2 regions of the Sulfurospirillum sp. UCH001 genome follow, and region 2 is predicted to be linked to the other one. Evidence: riboswitches for the same ligand, from Rfam matches in the RefSeq annotation. Region 2 holds a riboswitch; the other holds the start of a gene.
What was found. Region 2 has a riboswitch for thiamine pyrophosphate ahead of thiC (phosphomethylpyrimidine synthase ThiC). Riboswitches for the same ligand answer to the same signal wherever they lie in the genome.

Region 1 (8,339 bases), 580 kb from region 2:
GCATACAAAAGTTAAAAGAGTTCCTAATTTTGAACTAATCGTTAATATGATAGGATAATTAGCAAAAAAATAGTTTTATGTGGGGTGTTGATGCGGAAATGGCTTTTTGTCTCTTTGTCTTTACTTGGGTGTAGCATCAATGCCTTTGGTGATAGCTCTATTGAAGGGTTATTAAATACCATTGAGAAAAAAAGTGATCTTTCTGAAAAAACAAAGCTAGAAAACAGCGGTTTTTCAACAATCTATACGCGTAATGACCTCGATATGATGCAGGTCAAATACCTCAGTGATATCTATAAATACACTATGGATGGCTATCGCACAAGCCGATATGGCTTGCCTGACCCCCTTACATACGGACCCGTTCCTTTTTCTTCCAGCATGATACGTGTTTTTATTGATGATCAAGAGATTACCACTGCAATGTACGGTAGCGGTATGGTTATTCTGGGTGACTTGGACTTAGGATTTGCAGATCATATTGAAGTGTATAATCTTTCTACTTCGTTTGTTTATTCGAGTGAACCGACATCAACACTGATTCGTATTTTTTCTAAAAAAGCTGACAGAGATGCTGGCGGAAGTGTGAAGGGCATTGTAACAAGTCGTGGAGGATCTACCCAAAATGTTCAGTATATTGGGAAAGAGAATGAAACAGATTATTTAGCGCGTATCTCTTCTTCATACGATAAACGTAAAGAGTATGAAACAAGTAAAGAGGATCTTGATCGAGATGTTAAACGGTACAACCTCTTTACGAGTATCAAAGACGACACACAAAGCGTTCTTATCAATGCCTCAAAAACCAATAAAGGTGGATGGGTCGGTCCTAGCGCAGATGCGAGTTTAGATACTTCCAAAATTGAATCAGAAGATTCCCATATAGGGTACTCTAAAACATTTGATGATCTTAAATTTTCACTTGCCTACGATGGACTTAAAGATCATGCACGCTATAAAGACTCGCTGTTGTTCTATCAAAAAGGTGTTCCTATCAATAGCATTGAGAGTAAAGCCACAAGTTCAGCACTCTCTGCAGAATTAAAATACAACACAACATTGGGAGATCATCATATTATCACGGGAGCAAAATACCGTTATAAAATGATCAAATTTGATTTTTTACAGATGAATGGAGTTGATGTACCACAAGATGGGCATACTAGACAATCCATTGGTTCCCTTTTTGTTGAAGACAGCTACGCATTTGCCGATAACATTGTCGGTACTTTGGGTGCGCAAAGCAGTAATGTTGATAATAATGGTGGTTACGAGAATGAAGATGTCCAGATGTTGCGAGCTGGCATCACCTATACGAACGATCAGTGGACATCAAAGAGTTTTGTATTTCATACAGAGAGTTATATAGAGCCCTATCTGATTGGTTCATTTTACATGAAATCAGTCTATCCAGAAAAGATGACACTTGATTCAATAGCGCAAGAATTCAAATACGAAGACGGTCCGTCGCTTTATGAATTTTTTATAAGTTATGCTTGGATTCAAGATGCACCTTATGTCAATGCTAATATGCGAGTAGATACAGCAGATGCGACAACAACCCATTTAAGTTCATACCTTCAGTACACATACCAGTATGATGCCATCAATAAAATCACCTTGGCATATCGTTATAAAGAGATTGATCATGCTGGTTATCATCAAGAATTTAGAAATCATCAAGTCATACTTCGTAACCAAAATCGCTACCATAAATTCGACTTTTTTGAAGAGATGTTTGTAACACGAAGCGAATACTATGACAACGCGGGGTTTGATCTAACGCTTGGTGTACGCTATAACATTAGTGACAATCTTATCGTTTCACTTAAAGGACAAAACCTACTTAATAAAGCAGAAAAACAGACTCTATCACGTTTTGATTTTACAACATTTACGCCGATGGAGCCTTTAAAAATACCTATTCAAGAGCGAATCGTGATGTTAGGGGTTGAATGGCTTTTTTAAAACCGCTTATCTTGCTGGTATTTTCATTCACGATTAGTTTTGCAGAAACGCCTGAACAAGAGCTTATTGTAAAAGTATTTAAACTCTTGTCTATTAACAATACACCTGTATCTGTTTATGAACACAACCCTTCTATATCGTTACGAGGAAGTACGTTTACATATGTCATTGAACAGTGTAGTCATGCTGATATGATTTATGGCTCACGTTTTGAGACATTACCACAAGCGTGTAAGACGTTACCACGTTTTACAACCGAATATGAACTTTTTCAAAATGATGAACATGTCATTGGTGCCTTTTATTGGCGGAAAGGTCGTCCTCAGTTACGCTTTAGCAAAGAGCGATGTGAGAAATTTAACATTTTTCTTCCACCAGAGTTGGTACGCTATGTTCAATAAGATGACATTCTCACGTTTCCTTACTTTTGTTACGGTACTCCTTTTAGCAGCAACATTACTTTTTTATCTTTTCTTCTCACATACAAAAAATGAGATTGCGACAAGTTTTGAGAGAACAGGTGTTGAAGAAGTTGAGGAGATATCCCAAAATATATCACGTTATATTTTAAGTTCTAATGACTCGATAAATCTCTATACAGCATTAAGAGAAAACCCCAAGTTAAGAGAAGGATTAGAGCGCTTTCTTACTACGTTTAAAACACAAAAAATTCAAAATATTTTTATCATAGATAAGCCAGATACAGACTCTATTTTGTTTCGAGTTCTTCTTGATGGTGGACAGGAAAAAAGTGACAAATTTCAGTTTGAAGAGCTTTTTGAGCCAGAAGATACTTCATGGGAAGATGTGATTCGTTTTCGAGAAGCAAAAGTGATTTATCAAAAAGATAGAGTCGATGCTCTTTGGGCAACGCTGTTATATCCTATCGTTCAAAAAGATGGTCGTGTCGCTATTTTAGCACTGGATTTTTCTAAAAAACATTATCAAAAAGTTATTTCATTTCTTGTGGGTTTAGAGAGGTTTCTCAAAGCCATGGTTCCTTTCTTACTTTTTATTTTCTTGGTGATGCTCATTGTAATCCGCATTGACAAAGAGAGGGAAAAGGAGAAAATTAAGGCTCAAAAAGCTCTTGAAGAACTCAACCTTACATTAGAAGAGCGTGTTGTTCAAGAAGTAGAAAAAAATAGGCAAAAAGATCAACAACTCATTCAGCAATCCCGTCTTGCTTCAATGGGTGAGATGATCAGTATGATTGCGCATCAATGGAGACAGCCTCTAAGTGCTATTAGCTCAACTGTGCAAGGATTGCATTTAAAACTTACTTTGAAAAAATTTGATGAGACACTCTTTATTGAAAAACTGAACGATGTTAATCGTTACGCACAATACCTTAGCCAAACAATCGATGATTTTAGACAATTTTTTAAACCAAGTAAGGCAAAAGATAAAGTAAGTTTAGAAGAGGTTATTGAGAAGGTTTTAGGAATTATTGGTGTCTCTTTAGAAAACAAAAAGATTAAGTTAATCATGGAGTATAACTCTAATGAATACATAATGACATATGCCAATGAACTGATGCAGGTTTTGCTGAATCTCATTAAAAATGCAGAAGATGTTCTTCTTGAGAATAAGATAGAAAATCCTTGGATTAAAATAGCAACGTATAAAAATGATGGTAGTGTGATTGTGTCAATCAGTGATAATGGCGGAGGAATTTCAAGTGCTGTTATCGAGCGTATTTTTGAGCCCTATTTTAGTACAAAAAACAAAAAAGACGGTACAGGATTGGGGCTTTATATGAGCCATAAAATTATTGAAGAGCATTGTGGTGGAAATTTATGTGCATCAAATGGTTTAGATGGTGCTATTTTCACAGTTACTTTACCCCGCTCATCGCTTGTAAGTTAAAGGACAATAAATGGAATCAGTTTTCAAAAAATGTATTGTAGATGCCAGAAATTTAACACTTTTATACGTTGAAGATAACGTTGGGGCACGCGCAGGTTCCATGTTGATTTTTGAAGAGTTTTTTGGACGTGTTATCGAAGCAGTTGATGGTGAAGATGGTTTGGAAAAATTTAAAAATTATCATATTGATTTAGTTATCACCGATATTACAATGCCTCAAATGAATGGTTTAGAGATGGCAGCAGCGATTCGGAAGCTAAGTCCTCAAACGCCTGTTTTGATACTCTCAGCGTACAACGAAGCTGAGTATTTTATAGAGAGTATTCGTCTAGGGGTTGAAGGGTATCTTCTGAAACCTATTGAAATAGGGCAATTTATGGATGTTTTAAGTCAAGTCATTGAAAAAATTCGCCTTAAAGCAGAACACGATAAACTCCAAACACTTTTAACCCAATACCTAGAAGTTACCGATAAAAGTGCCATCGTTTCTAAGACTGACAAACATGGAGTCATTACCTACGTGAATGATGCTTTTTGTACTATTTCTGGTTTTAGCCGTGATGAAATCATTGGTCAAAAACACAGTATTGTACGGCATAAAGATACACCACAAGAGCTTTTTCAAGATTTATGGAAAACAATAAGCAGTGGAAACTTGTGGCAGGGTATTATCAAAAATCGATGTAAAAATGGTAGCAGTTATTACATCAAAACAGCTATTAAACCTATTCTCAATAAAAAAGGCGAAGTGGTTGAGTATATCGCGCTTTACAATGATATCACGGAAGTAATGAACCCTAAAAAGCAACTTTTTGACTATATCCATAGTACCGAAGAAGCCGTAGTGGTACTTCTAAAGATAGAAGATTTTGCGACTGTTGAAGATTTTTATAGTAATGAATTAATTGAGCTTTTAGAGCGTAGATTAGGGGATAAACTTTTAGAAAATATCGCCAAAGCCTGTCCTTTTGAAAAAATTTATACGTTGGGATTTGGTGAGTATGCGTTAGCTATTGATAAAAATAAATGTCCTTTAATCGCTCTTAGCTTGGGTCAAAAGATTAAAGAGCTTCTCAAAGAGATTGAAGAAGAGATCATTCATCTCAATCAAATCGAATACAGTGCTTCGTTAATAGCTAGTTTAGCATTTGGTGGGAAAGAACCGTATCAAAGTGCACATTTTGGTATTAAAAAAGCAGAGCGCAAAAAGATTAATTTTATTCTTGCCACAGATTTGATTTTAGAGATGCAAGCCCAAGCACAGGTCAATATGGGAATCATTGTTGCGGTTAAAAAAGCGTTAAATACGTCAGGCATTATCTCTTATTTTCAACCTATCATTGATAACAAAACGAAAAAAATAGCAAAATTTGAGTCTTTAGTCAGACTTGTTGATGAAAATCACAACCTCTGGTTTCCCGCAGATTTTCTAGATATTTCTAAAAAAGGGCGTTATTACACTCAAATTACGCAAAAAGTATTGGATAACTCATTTCAGGCGTTGTATCAAACATCAGCCGACATTACGATCAATATTTCCGCTATTGATATTGAAGAGCAGGTCACACGTAACAAACTGATTAATCTTTTAGATACCCATAAAGAACATGCCCATCGCATCACGTTTGAACTACTCGAAGATGCAAGCATTAAAGAGTTTGATGTGATTAAAACGTTTATTCAAGAAGTGAAATCGCGTGGTGTTTCTATTGCTATTGATGATTTTGGAAGCGGCTACTCTAATTTTGAGCGACTCCTTGATTATGATCCAGATATTATCAAAATTGATGGCAGTTTGATTAAAAATATTGCTACGGATGATTATTCTATCTCTATTGTTAAAACGATAGTGAGTTTTGCCAATGAACATAATATCAAAACTATTGCTGAATTTGTTGAAAATGAGACAATTTTTAATATTCTTTATGCACTTGGTGTGCATTATTCGCAAGGGTATTACTTTGGTAAGCCACAGTTATTAGAAGAATACAAGGGAATTTCGGGCTTTTAAACCTGCATTTTTTTGTGCTTGAAAAAACCTATAAATCAGAGTACAATTGTCTTTAATAGTTAGTGCTAGGAGGGCTGGTAAACCAGCTGAGATAAAGAATGGTGATTCTTTGATCCTTGTGACCTGATCTGGGTAATGCCAGCGTAGGAAAGCTCAATCAAAATAACACACATCTTCTCTAAATCCCTCTGCTAACTTTTTATCTCAACAGATTTGAGGAATGATTTATGAAACATTGTTTAACGATTGCAGGCTCTGACAGCTGCGGAGGTGCAGGTATTCAAGCCGATCTAAAAGCTTTTAGTGCCAATAGCACCTATGGCATGAGTGTTATTACTGCCATTACCGCGCAAAATACTCAAGGTGTCTTTGATGTCCAAGACATTACCCCATCCGTTATAGAACATCAAATTGAAGCGATTTTTGATGACATTCGTGTAGATGCCGTAAAAATTGGTATGGTTTCTCGTCCTGAAACCATCGAAATTATCGCACAGACACTTAAAAAATACTCCTTGCCGCCTTTAGTGATTGATCCTGTGATGATCTCGAAAAGCGGATATGACCTTTTGCAACCCGAAGCCAAAAGAGCACTTATTGACATTCTTTTACCGATGGCGACACTTATTACCCCCAATCTTCCAGAAGCAGAAGTGATCGTGGGTTATAAAATCGATACGATTGAGCTTATGAAAAAAGCAGCGCTTGATTTGCATAAACTTGGTTGTAAATACGTTCTTGTTAAAGGAGGGCATTTGGAAAATGATGCCACCGATGTTCTTTATGATGGTGAGACGTTTCATCTGTTACATTCAGCTCGTCTAAAAACCATCAATACTCATGGAACAGGCTGTACCCTTTCTTCTGCCATCGCAGCAAACCTTGCAAAAGGACTACCAGTAAAAGAAGCCGTTGAAGCAGCAAAAGCGTACATTACAGAAGCGATTACGCATGGCTTTAAATTAGGACATGGCGTTGGTCCCGTGCACCATTTTTACGCACTTTATACAAAAGCAGGAATTGAGTCATGATGGAAGAAAAAACAACTTTAAGTGGTTTTGGGCTCTTTGCACTTTGGTTTGGTGCTGCTGTTTCAATGGCGGAGATTTTTACGGGTGGACTTTTAGCGCCATTAGGGTTTGAGCAAGGATTAAAAGCTATTCTGTTAGGGCATCTGATTGGTGGATTGATTTTAATCTTAGGTGGTTATATTGGAGCTCAAAGTAAACTTCCAGCCATTATGTCCACACGCATCTCTTTTGGTCATTATGGCTCCTACCTTTTCTCACTTCTCAATGTTTTTCAACTCATTGGTTGGACGGCTGTGATGATTATTTCTGGTGGACGTGCTGCTAATGAACTTGGAGTTGCACTTTTTGGATTTGACAGTATCAATACATGGGCAATTGCTATTGGGATTTTTATAGGTCTGTGGATTTGGCTTGGAAAAGTAGGGTTCCAAAAACTCAATGTTGTAGCTGTTGTTCTTCTTTTTGTTCTCACACTAATTTTATGTGGAGTTGTTTTTAAAGAAGGCAATATTTTACTAGCTGCACCCACAGATGAAATGAGTTTTGGAGCTGCATTAGAGCTTAGCATCATTATGCCTCTATCATGGCTTCCTCTGATTTCTGATTATACACGTTTTGCTAAGAGTAGAAAATCTGGCCTTGTTGGTAGTTTTATGGGGTATTTTATCGGTAGTTCATTGATGTATGCGATTGGCTTAGCGATTGCATTGTATGCAAAAGACGCAAGTGTAGGCTCTATGATGATGACGCTCAATTTAGGATTTGCTGCGCTTGGAATTGTACTTCTTTCTACCATTACAACAACATTTCTTGATGCGTATTCAGCAGGGGTGACATTTACCAATATTTTCCCGCAAATGAGCGAGCGAAAAATTGCTTTTGCAATGGCTATTATTGGGCTTTTGATTGCTATTTTTACTCCTATTGAGCAGTATGAAACCTTTTTATATGCTATAGGTTCAGTTTTTGGACCGTTATTTGCCATTTTGCTAAGTGATTATTTTATCTTTAAAAAAGAGCAAATTGAGCCTTCTTTGTCGTTGCACATAGGAGCACTCATCGTTTGGGCGATTGGAGTAGGGCTCTATTATTGGTTTATGACGTTTGATTTACCACTCGGTTCAACGCTTCCTACGATGCTTGCAACAAGCATGATATTTATTATTACGAAAAAGGTTATGGCAACATGGACATTCAAGATCAATTGAACGAAGTTTTTGTAGCACTCCAAACAAAGCGAGCTTTGGTACATCATATCACCAACTATGTGACGGTCAATGACTGTGCTAACGTCGTTTTAGCCATTGGTGCTTCTCCTATTATGGCAGATGAAATAGACGAAGTAGCAGAGATGGTTGGCATTTGTGATGCACTTGTTTTAAATATTGGAACGGCAAATGAACGAACCCTTGCCTCTATGGTAGAAGCAGGTAAAGCGGCAAATGCTAAAGGGATTCCTG
Region 2 (8,339 bases):
GCAACACCGGCATTATAATCCACATGCCCATGCGAAGCCAAACTGATAAACCCAGATATGGAACCAAAAATAATAAAAAAGAGTGTTGTACCAACCGCTTTTTTAATGTCCCAATTCATAAAACCTACCAAAACAGGTGTTAAGAAAATGGCACCACCCGTTCCCGTACTAATGGCAATAGCACCTATGATAACACCGACAACAAAGAGTAAACTCTTCGACTCATTCGGCTCACTTTTCGAAACAGTGGGTGCTGTAAAAAACTTATAAATAGACATCGCTAAAATCGTTGCAAAAAGAATTAAAAGCGCAATTCGAGGTAGTGCGTCAACGATAAATCCGCTAAGTGCTGCACCAAAAAGTGCACCAAATCCTAAGAAAATACCGCTGTTAAGTTGCAAGACACCTGCTTTATAGTTGACGTAGGAGCCAAACATCGAACTAAATATCATCTGCATAACAGAAATACCAATAGCCATTTTGATGTCGTAACCAAAATAAATCAATGCAGGTACAAGAATCGTTCCTCCACCGATGCCAAAGAAACCAGAAGAAAATCCTACTAAAATACCGAAAAATGCAAGCCCCACTAACATATATGCCAACTTTAATTATAAGATGATTGATTGTACTAGATGCGCTCTTAATAAACGATTTAAAGTGGATGTTAAAAGAAGATGAGCTCTTTGCATTTTAATTCATGCAAAGAGCCTAATAGTTATTTACGAGAGAGTTTATACCCAATGGCTAATACAATCAACCATGCAGGAATAAGATAAACAGAGATATTGATACCATCAATAAAAAGCATCACACCCAAAATCATCACGAAAAACGCTAGACAGATAATGTTGCCCATTGGGAACCAAAATGCTTTAAATTTAGGCTCTATGCCCTCTTTAATTTTTGCATAACGGAATTTAAGATGCGCAAAGCTAATCATAAACCAATTAACTACCAACGCTGAAACAACAAGTGCCATCAAAAACTGAAATGCACCCTCTGGCATAAAATAATTAAGCGCGACACATGTACCTGTAATGAGCGCAGAGAATAGTACGGCATTGACTGGAACGCCTTTACTGTTTAGGCGCATCATCATTTTAGGTGCATTGCCTTGTGCTGCTAAACCAAACAGCATACGTGAATTTGAGTAAACGCCACTGTTATAGACTGAAAGTGCCGCTGTTAAAACGATCGCATTGAGTACATGTGCAATAACATTTTGATTGATCGTGCTAAAAACCATTACAAATGGCGTGACTTCTTTGGTCATCTGCATCCATGGCATTAAAGACAGAAGTACCGCAAGTGCACCAATGTAGAAAATAAGAATACGGTAAATAACTTGATTGGTCGCTCTTGGAATGGTATGACTTGGATCGTCTGTTTCAGCCGCAGCAATACCAATTAACTCAAGCCCACCAAATGAGAACATGATGAATACCATCGCCATCAAAAAGCCTTTAATCCCATGTGGAAAAAAGCCGCCTTCTAATGCCCAAAGGTTACTAAAGTGTGCACTCTCGCCACCATTACCACTGACAAGCAAGTAACTACCAAATGCAATCATCGCAATAATAGCCGCTACCTTAATGATAGAAAACCAAAACTCAAATTCACCGTAAATACGGACATTGACTAAGTTTACAAGGTTAACCAAAACAAAGAAAAACGCTGCTGATGCCCATGTTGGGATGTTTGGAAGCCAAAAGTGAACAAACGTACCAATCGCTGTTAGTTCTGCCATACCTACTAAAACATAAAGAATCCAGTAGTTCCAGCCCGATGCAAAACCCGCAAATGGATGCCAGTATTTGTTTGCAAAGTGACTAAATGATCCAGCAACTGGCTCTTCAACAACCATTTCACCCAGTTGTCGCATAATCATAAATGCAATAAATCCACCCAGCGCATACCCTAAAAGTACCGCGGGACCTGTCAATTGTACGGTTGTAGAAACCCCTAAAAATAGACCTGTACCAATAGCTCCACCCAATGCAATAAGCTGGACGTGTCTATTTTGCAAGCCTCTTGAAAGCCCTTTTGTGTGCATAAAATTCCTTCAAAAAAATTAACGCGCTATTGTAGCGTTTTTCAAAAAAATTATTCCAATGCTGTGATTAAAAAATATTCTTATGTATAAAAAATTCTCTTTTTAAAATCACTTTATCATCTTAGGATTTTCTTTAATATATAATTTAAATAGTTTCAAATATAATGTTCTCTTAGCGCATATTAAGGGGTTATGAATGAATCAAGCCGTCATTGAAGCCACACGCAGTTTTTGTGAAACTATTTTATGTGAACTGCCTCAAAAAGCAGCTAATTTGGGAGAATACTTTTATGGTTCTGCCATTTCTCTTCTTGAAAACGATACAGAACACACATGGTATCTTTTCTTTGAAAAAGAGGTACTGAGTGAAATTGCATTTAACCTTCTTTTTGAAGAAAATCTTTGTGAAAATGACTTAGATGACCTTTTAAAAGAGATCGCCAACCAAATCATCGGTTCTGCAAAAGTTCTTTTAGAAGAAAAATACCCCAATAATACCTATCAACTCAATGTTCCTGAATTTATGGGCAATGTTTGTAGACCTTTTCCCATTCAGCTTCAAGACACACACCATTACCTCATCAAAAACAGTACATTTGTGATTGCACGTTAAGAAATGTAAATAAACGAAACGACACTTAAACAAACGTACTGCTTTTTAAACCCAACTCTTTTTCTTAAGTCGCCTCTTTGCATAGTTCTGTATAATCAACTTCTTTTAATTGTTTACCATTGTCTGTGGGGGTGCCGAACTTAGGGCTGAGATAATACCCCAAGAAGTCCATTAATGTGGCTTCACGAACCTGATCTGGGTAATGCCAGCGTAGGAAATAAGGAGATAAACGCATGAGTAAAGTACTCGACAATCTTGAAAAAATAGATTCATCTTACATTCAAAACTTTCCAAGTTCCAAGAAAATTTACATCCAAGGTTCACGCCCTGACATTCAAGTCCCAATGCGTGAGATAGAACTCAGTCCAACGGCTAAAAGTGATGGAACGTTCGAAGAAAACCCACCACTTCATGTCTACGATACTTCAGGTGTTTACACTGACCCAAACGTTAAAATCGACCTACACCAAGGTTTAAAGCCTATTCGTGCCAAATGGATAGAAGAAAGAGGCGATACTGAGCAACTGAGCGATTTTAGTTCTGTCTATTTTCACAAACGCCATGATGATGCCGAGCTAAACGCGCTTCGTTTCCCCAACCTCAAAAAACCACGCCGTGCAAAAAGTGGTCAAAACATCACCCAAATGCACTACGCAAAAAAAGGCATCATTACGCCAGAAATGGAGTATGTCGCCATTCGTGAAAACTGTAATCTTGAAGAGGCACGCAAAAACAAACTCCTTGGCTCTCAACACCAAGGCGAGCATTTTGGGGCAAACTTACCAGAGGTTTACACTCCTGAATTTGTCCGCCAAGAGATCGCCGCAGGTCGTGCAGTCCTTCCGCTCAATGTCAATCACCCAGAAGCCGAGCCGATGATCATCGGTCGTAACTTCATGGTCAAGATCAATGCCAACATCGGAAACTCTGCAACCACTTCATCCATCGAAGAAGAGGTCGAAAAGATGCTTTGGTCTACCCGTTGGGGTGGCGATACCGTGATGGACCTCTCCACAGGTAAAAACATCCACGAAACACGAGAGTGGATTTTGAGGAACTCAGCTGTGCCGATTGGTACCGTGCCAATTTACCAAGCCCTAGAAAAGGTCAATGGCATCGCCGAAGACTTGACATGGGAAGTATTCCGTGACACACTTATCGAGCAAGCAGAACAAGGGGTGGACTACTTCACCATTCATGCAGGTGTTCGCTTAGCATACGTACCGATGACGGCAAAACGACTAACAGGCATCGTTTCTCGAGGTGGAAGCATCATGGCTAAATGGTGTCTGCACCACCACAAAGAGAACTTCCTCTACACCTATTTTGAGGAAATCTGTGAGATTATGAAAGCCTACGATGTGGCGTTTTCACTCGGAGATGGCTTACGCCCTGGCTCACTGTATGATGCCAACGATGAAGCGCAATTTGCTGAACTGGAAACGTTGGGTGAACTTACCAAAATCGCATGGAAACATGATGTTCAAGTGATGATCGAAGGACCAGGACACGTTCCGATGCAAAAAATCAAAGAAAACATGACCAAAGAGTTAGAGGACTGTTTTGAAGCACCGTTCTATACGCTTGGACCGCTCGTCACCGACGTTGCTCCGGGGTATGATCACATCACCTCAGCTATCGGTGCAGCACAAATTGGCTGGTACGGTACCGCCATGCTCTGCTACGTTACCCCTAAAGAGCATTTAGGCTTACCAAACAGAGAAGACGTTAAAGAGGGCATCATCGCCTACAAGATCGCCGCACACGCAGCCGACCTTGCTAAAGGTTTTCCAGGAGCACAAATCAGAGATAATGCCATGAGCAAAGCCCGTTTTGAGTTTCGATGGTACGACCAGTTCAACATCGGTTTTGACCCAGACCGTGCTCGTGAATACCACGACAAAACCTTACCCGTCGAGAGTGCCAAAGTAGCACATTTTTGCTCGATGTGTGGACCAAAGTTTTGCTCCATGAAAATCTCACAAGATGTACGTGACTACGCTGCAAAAATCGGTACAGATGATGTAAGTATGGCACTTAAAAAAGGTTTGGAAGAACAAGCCGAACACTTTAAAGAGAGTGGTGGACAGATTTATCAATAAAAAGTTTTAGCCCTTTTGCAGGGCTAAAAACTACTTATTTACTCCATGATGTCCATTGCCTTCAGTTCTAGCAATCAGCTCATCCATATTTTCCCCACCCACAAAATAGGCTTTTCCAAATCCAAAGGTCGCTTCGCCGTACATTACTTTGAACTCATAGAGATTAAAGTCCAACATCTTTTTAAGTGTCCCCACCATCTTGGCATCAAACTTCTTAGCAAAAAGTCCTAACACTTCCACAAAACGCTCACTTCCTCTCTCTATCTTTTGGCTATCGCATTGTAAACTCACACGTTTTCGTGCAAACAGGTTGTCGGTTTTACTCTCGTCTTCTACAAAAAAGAGTGATGCTTTGGGATTTTTTTGCAAATTTTTAGCATGTGTTGCAATGTCGGAGATATAAACGTAAAAACGGTTATTGTTGTAAATGTAAGGTGCGTAAGAGCTAAAAGGGTGCCCTTTACTATCAAGGGTACCGATGATGGCAGTTTGAATAGTTGCGATAAATTCTTTCATGGATTCACTTTTTTATTTTTAGTCTAACACGAAGGCGTTAAAAAAGTGCTCCAAAATGCTAATTAACTCTGCAAACTAAGATTGCCTCTTTCGAGGCAATCTTATAACCACGACGGTTTTGCGTCAACCCCAACACCATCACTCTCGGTATAGCCATCTAAGCTCTTTGCTTTGGCTTGAATACAGATGAAACGAAGTGAGCTTGCATTGTCCGCTTTGATGCAACGCTCCCCTTTAGGGTCTATACGAAACGCATCGCCCTCTTTTATGGCAAACTCTTCGCCATCAATGTATAAAAGCCCTTTGCCACTAAGCACTACATAAATCTCTTCATTGTTTTTATGTGCATGTACAAAAGGAACACTTACACCTGCAGGGAGTTCATTGACAGAGACTTCTGCACCACTTAATGCCAAAACATCGTGCAGTACAACACGACCTAATGATGCGACATCACCGCATGAGATAACTTTATAATTTTGTCCTACTTTTTCCATAATTTTTCCTTTGATTGAGTTTATTGTTTATTCACACTAAATTTAAAATATAAAAATGACTTTTCGCCTCCTTAATTAATTAGATATCTAACTATATGGCTAATTTTTTACTCTCTCTTTTCAAAATTAATAATTGCTTTTTCAAGCAATATCTCGAGTAACATCCCCTCTTCTTCTCTAAGCCCCGCATAGGCTAATGCATTGAGATCTTTCGAAATAGCTTCAAAAATGGGTCTAAGCGCAAACCCTTTTTCGGTAAGAGAAATCATCGTAAAACGGGCATCCACATCTGATTTTACACGTTGTACATAACCGCTTTTTTCAAGCTTTTCTACTAGAACCGTTACTGTGGGTTTTGTTCTGTGAATTTTACGCGAGATTTCGCCCATTTCATAACTACTACCATCAAATAATAAACTTAAGATATCACCATGACTAGGCGCAATATCTGTCAGTTCATATTTTTTCAGCTCTGCAATAATAAATTTATTGGCTTTCTCTGCAAGTCTGCTGGAAAGCGCTATAAGTCTTTGATTTTTCATAAGCCGCATTATAGTTAGATATCTAATTAATGTCAAGTGCCTCATTTTATGGATAGGAGAAAGAGATTTTGCGTTACAATACCCTTTTCAAAATCTTGCACATAAAGCTTTACCATGAACATAGCGCTTTCCATTCTTGCCATTTATGTTTTCATTCTACTCGGATACATTGCCAAAAAGATTTTCAAAGAAGAGTTGGCTGAGCGCGGTATGGTCATTCTCTCGGTCTATTTTCTGCACCCCATCTTTTCATTTTGGGGACTTTCCACGAAACCGATGAGCTTAGAGCTGTTGCAAGTGCCGTTTTATTATGTCCTTTTTTCGCTTCTTACCATTGTCGTAGGATTTATTTTTGCAAGAATGTTTTTTGAAGATGTGAAAGAGCGCTCCATCATGACCATAGCCGCGGCGATTAACAACACAGGCAATTTGGGCATTCCTCTTGGCATCGCCATCTTTGGACAAGATTCTATCATCTACACCAGCATGATGAGTGTTGCCAATACCCTTATGACATATACCTTGGGTGTATTTTTTTACTCTGCAGGTACATCAAGTATGAAACAAGCATTTTTGAACATCTTTAAACTGCCCGTCATTTGGGCGGCGATGTTCGCACTTGGACTTAATTTTGCAGGCATTGTGATTCACCCTACTCTCTTTAAGTCGCTGGAAATGGGGGCGTACTGTATGGTGGTACTTCAACTCATTGTGTTTGGAATGTACCTTTACAACATGAAACTCGGAGAGCTGAACTACAAACTGTTGTTGCACGTTCACCTCATCAAATTTGTCATCATGCCTATCATTACGGTGTGGCTGCTCTTTTTTGTGTTCCCCTTAGAGCCGTTTGTTGCTTCGGTACTTTTTTTAGAACTCATCGTGCCACTGGCGGTTACCAACGTAAACATTTCAGCCCTTTATGACTGCAAACCTGTGGATGTAGCAAGCCTCATACTCTTTACTTCGCTTCTGTTTATTCCTTTTTTGCTGATGGTAAGTTACCTACTCGCTTACTTTGATATCGCACATTTGGGTTAGATTTTTTGGTAGAGATGGGTGATTTTCACATAGTCGTAAAAGTCACTTAAGAGCAAATAGCGCAACCGATGTCTTCAAAACGTTTGAGTGTCACGACATCACCGTCATTGTAAAGATTGGCGGTTTCTAAAAACTCTTTGGGATAACGCTTTTTTTCAAACGGATACTCTAAAAAGCACTTCATAAAGTTTTCAAAAAGATTGTTGATAATCAGCTCTTTCGCAGGACTTGGATAATGCAAATAGTCTTTGACTTTTTCAAACTCCCTGCAGATATACTCTAAACATTGTTGCATGAATCACTGCTTAAATGGGTATTGATAGTGCGAAAATGGGCATTAGCCCCACATGAAAAAGATAACACAGTTACTCCTTTTTAGATCACCTTTGCAAAAGATATACCAAAGCCCTTAGTTACTTATGATACCATTTCAGAGAATTAAAGGAGAATGCGTATGAAACTGATATCGTGGAATGTTAATGGCATTCGTGCTGTTGCGAGTAAAAATGCTTTTACGTGGGTCGATGAAGTTAAACCTGATGTTCTGTGTTTGCAAGAGATCAAAGCAGAAGCACATCAAATTCCTGAACCGCTTTTTCAACACCCTTTTACCTCAAAACACATCAACTCTGCAAGCAAAAAAGGCTACTCGGGTACGATGAGCTTTTCCACACGAATGTTTGAAAAAACCGATACCGCTTTACACATCGACCACACCCAAGAAGGACGTATTTTAGAGCATCACTTTGATAACATAGCACTTTTCAATGTTTACTTTCCAAATGGTCAACAAAGTGAAGAACGTCTTGCCCACAAGATGAAGTTTTACAGCGATTTTCTAGCGCATACTGAAGCATTGCGCAAAGAGGGAAAAGGCATCATCATCTGTGGCGATGTCAATACCGCGCATCGTGAAATCGACCTCACTCATCCTAAAGCCAATGAAGACACTTCAGGCTTCTTACCTATCGA

Region 1: it holds a riboswitch for thiamine pyrophosphate, as region 2 does, so the genes downstream of both, thiD (bifunctional hydroxymethylpyrimidine kinase/phosphomethylpyrimidine kinase) here and thiC (phosphomethylpyrimidine synthase ThiC) in region 2, are expected to answer to the same signal.

The regions. Positions count from the first base shown of each region.
Region 1 covers NZ_AP014723.1:1,187,871-1,196,209, forward strand. Annotated here, with positions in the region: gene UCH001_RS05965 (TonB-dependent receptor) at 91-1,968, shown strand; gene UCH001_RS13215 (hypothetical protein) at 1,956-2,369, shown strand; gene UCH001_RS05975 (sensor histidine kinase) at 2,317-3,837, shown strand; gene UCH001_RS05980 (EAL domain-containing protein) at 3,848-5,848, shown strand; TPP riboswitch at 5,906-6,015, shown strand; gene thiD (bifunctional hydroxymethylpyrimidine kinase/phosphomethylpyrimidine kinase) at 6,076-6,879, shown strand; gene cytX (putative hydroxymethylpyrimidine transporter CytX) at 6,876-8,087, shown strand; gene thiM (hydroxyethylthiazole kinase) at 8,066-8,339, shown strand, end outside.
Region 2 covers NZ_AP014723.1:609,686-618,024, reverse strand. Annotated here, with positions in the region: gene UCH001_RS03185 (sulfite exporter TauE/SafE family protein) at 1-596, opposite strand, end outside; gene UCH001_RS03180 (amino acid permease) at 719-2,056, opposite strand; gene UCH001_RS03175 (chemotaxis protein CheX) at 2,253-2,669, shown strand; TPP riboswitch at 2,787-2,904, shown strand; gene thiC (phosphomethylpyrimidine synthase ThiC) at 2,903-4,771, shown strand; gene UCH001_RS03165 (HugZ family protein) at 4,802-5,287, opposite strand; gene UCH001_RS03160 (cupin domain-containing protein) at 5,389-5,784, opposite strand; gene UCH001_RS03155 (MarR family winged helix-turn-helix transcriptional regulator) at 5,892-6,326, opposite strand; gene UCH001_RS03150 (AEC family transporter) at 6,441-7,367, shown strand; gene UCH001_RS03145 (hypothetical protein) at 7,414-7,662, opposite strand; gene UCH001_RS03140 (exodeoxyribonuclease III) at 7,822-8,339, shown strand, end outside.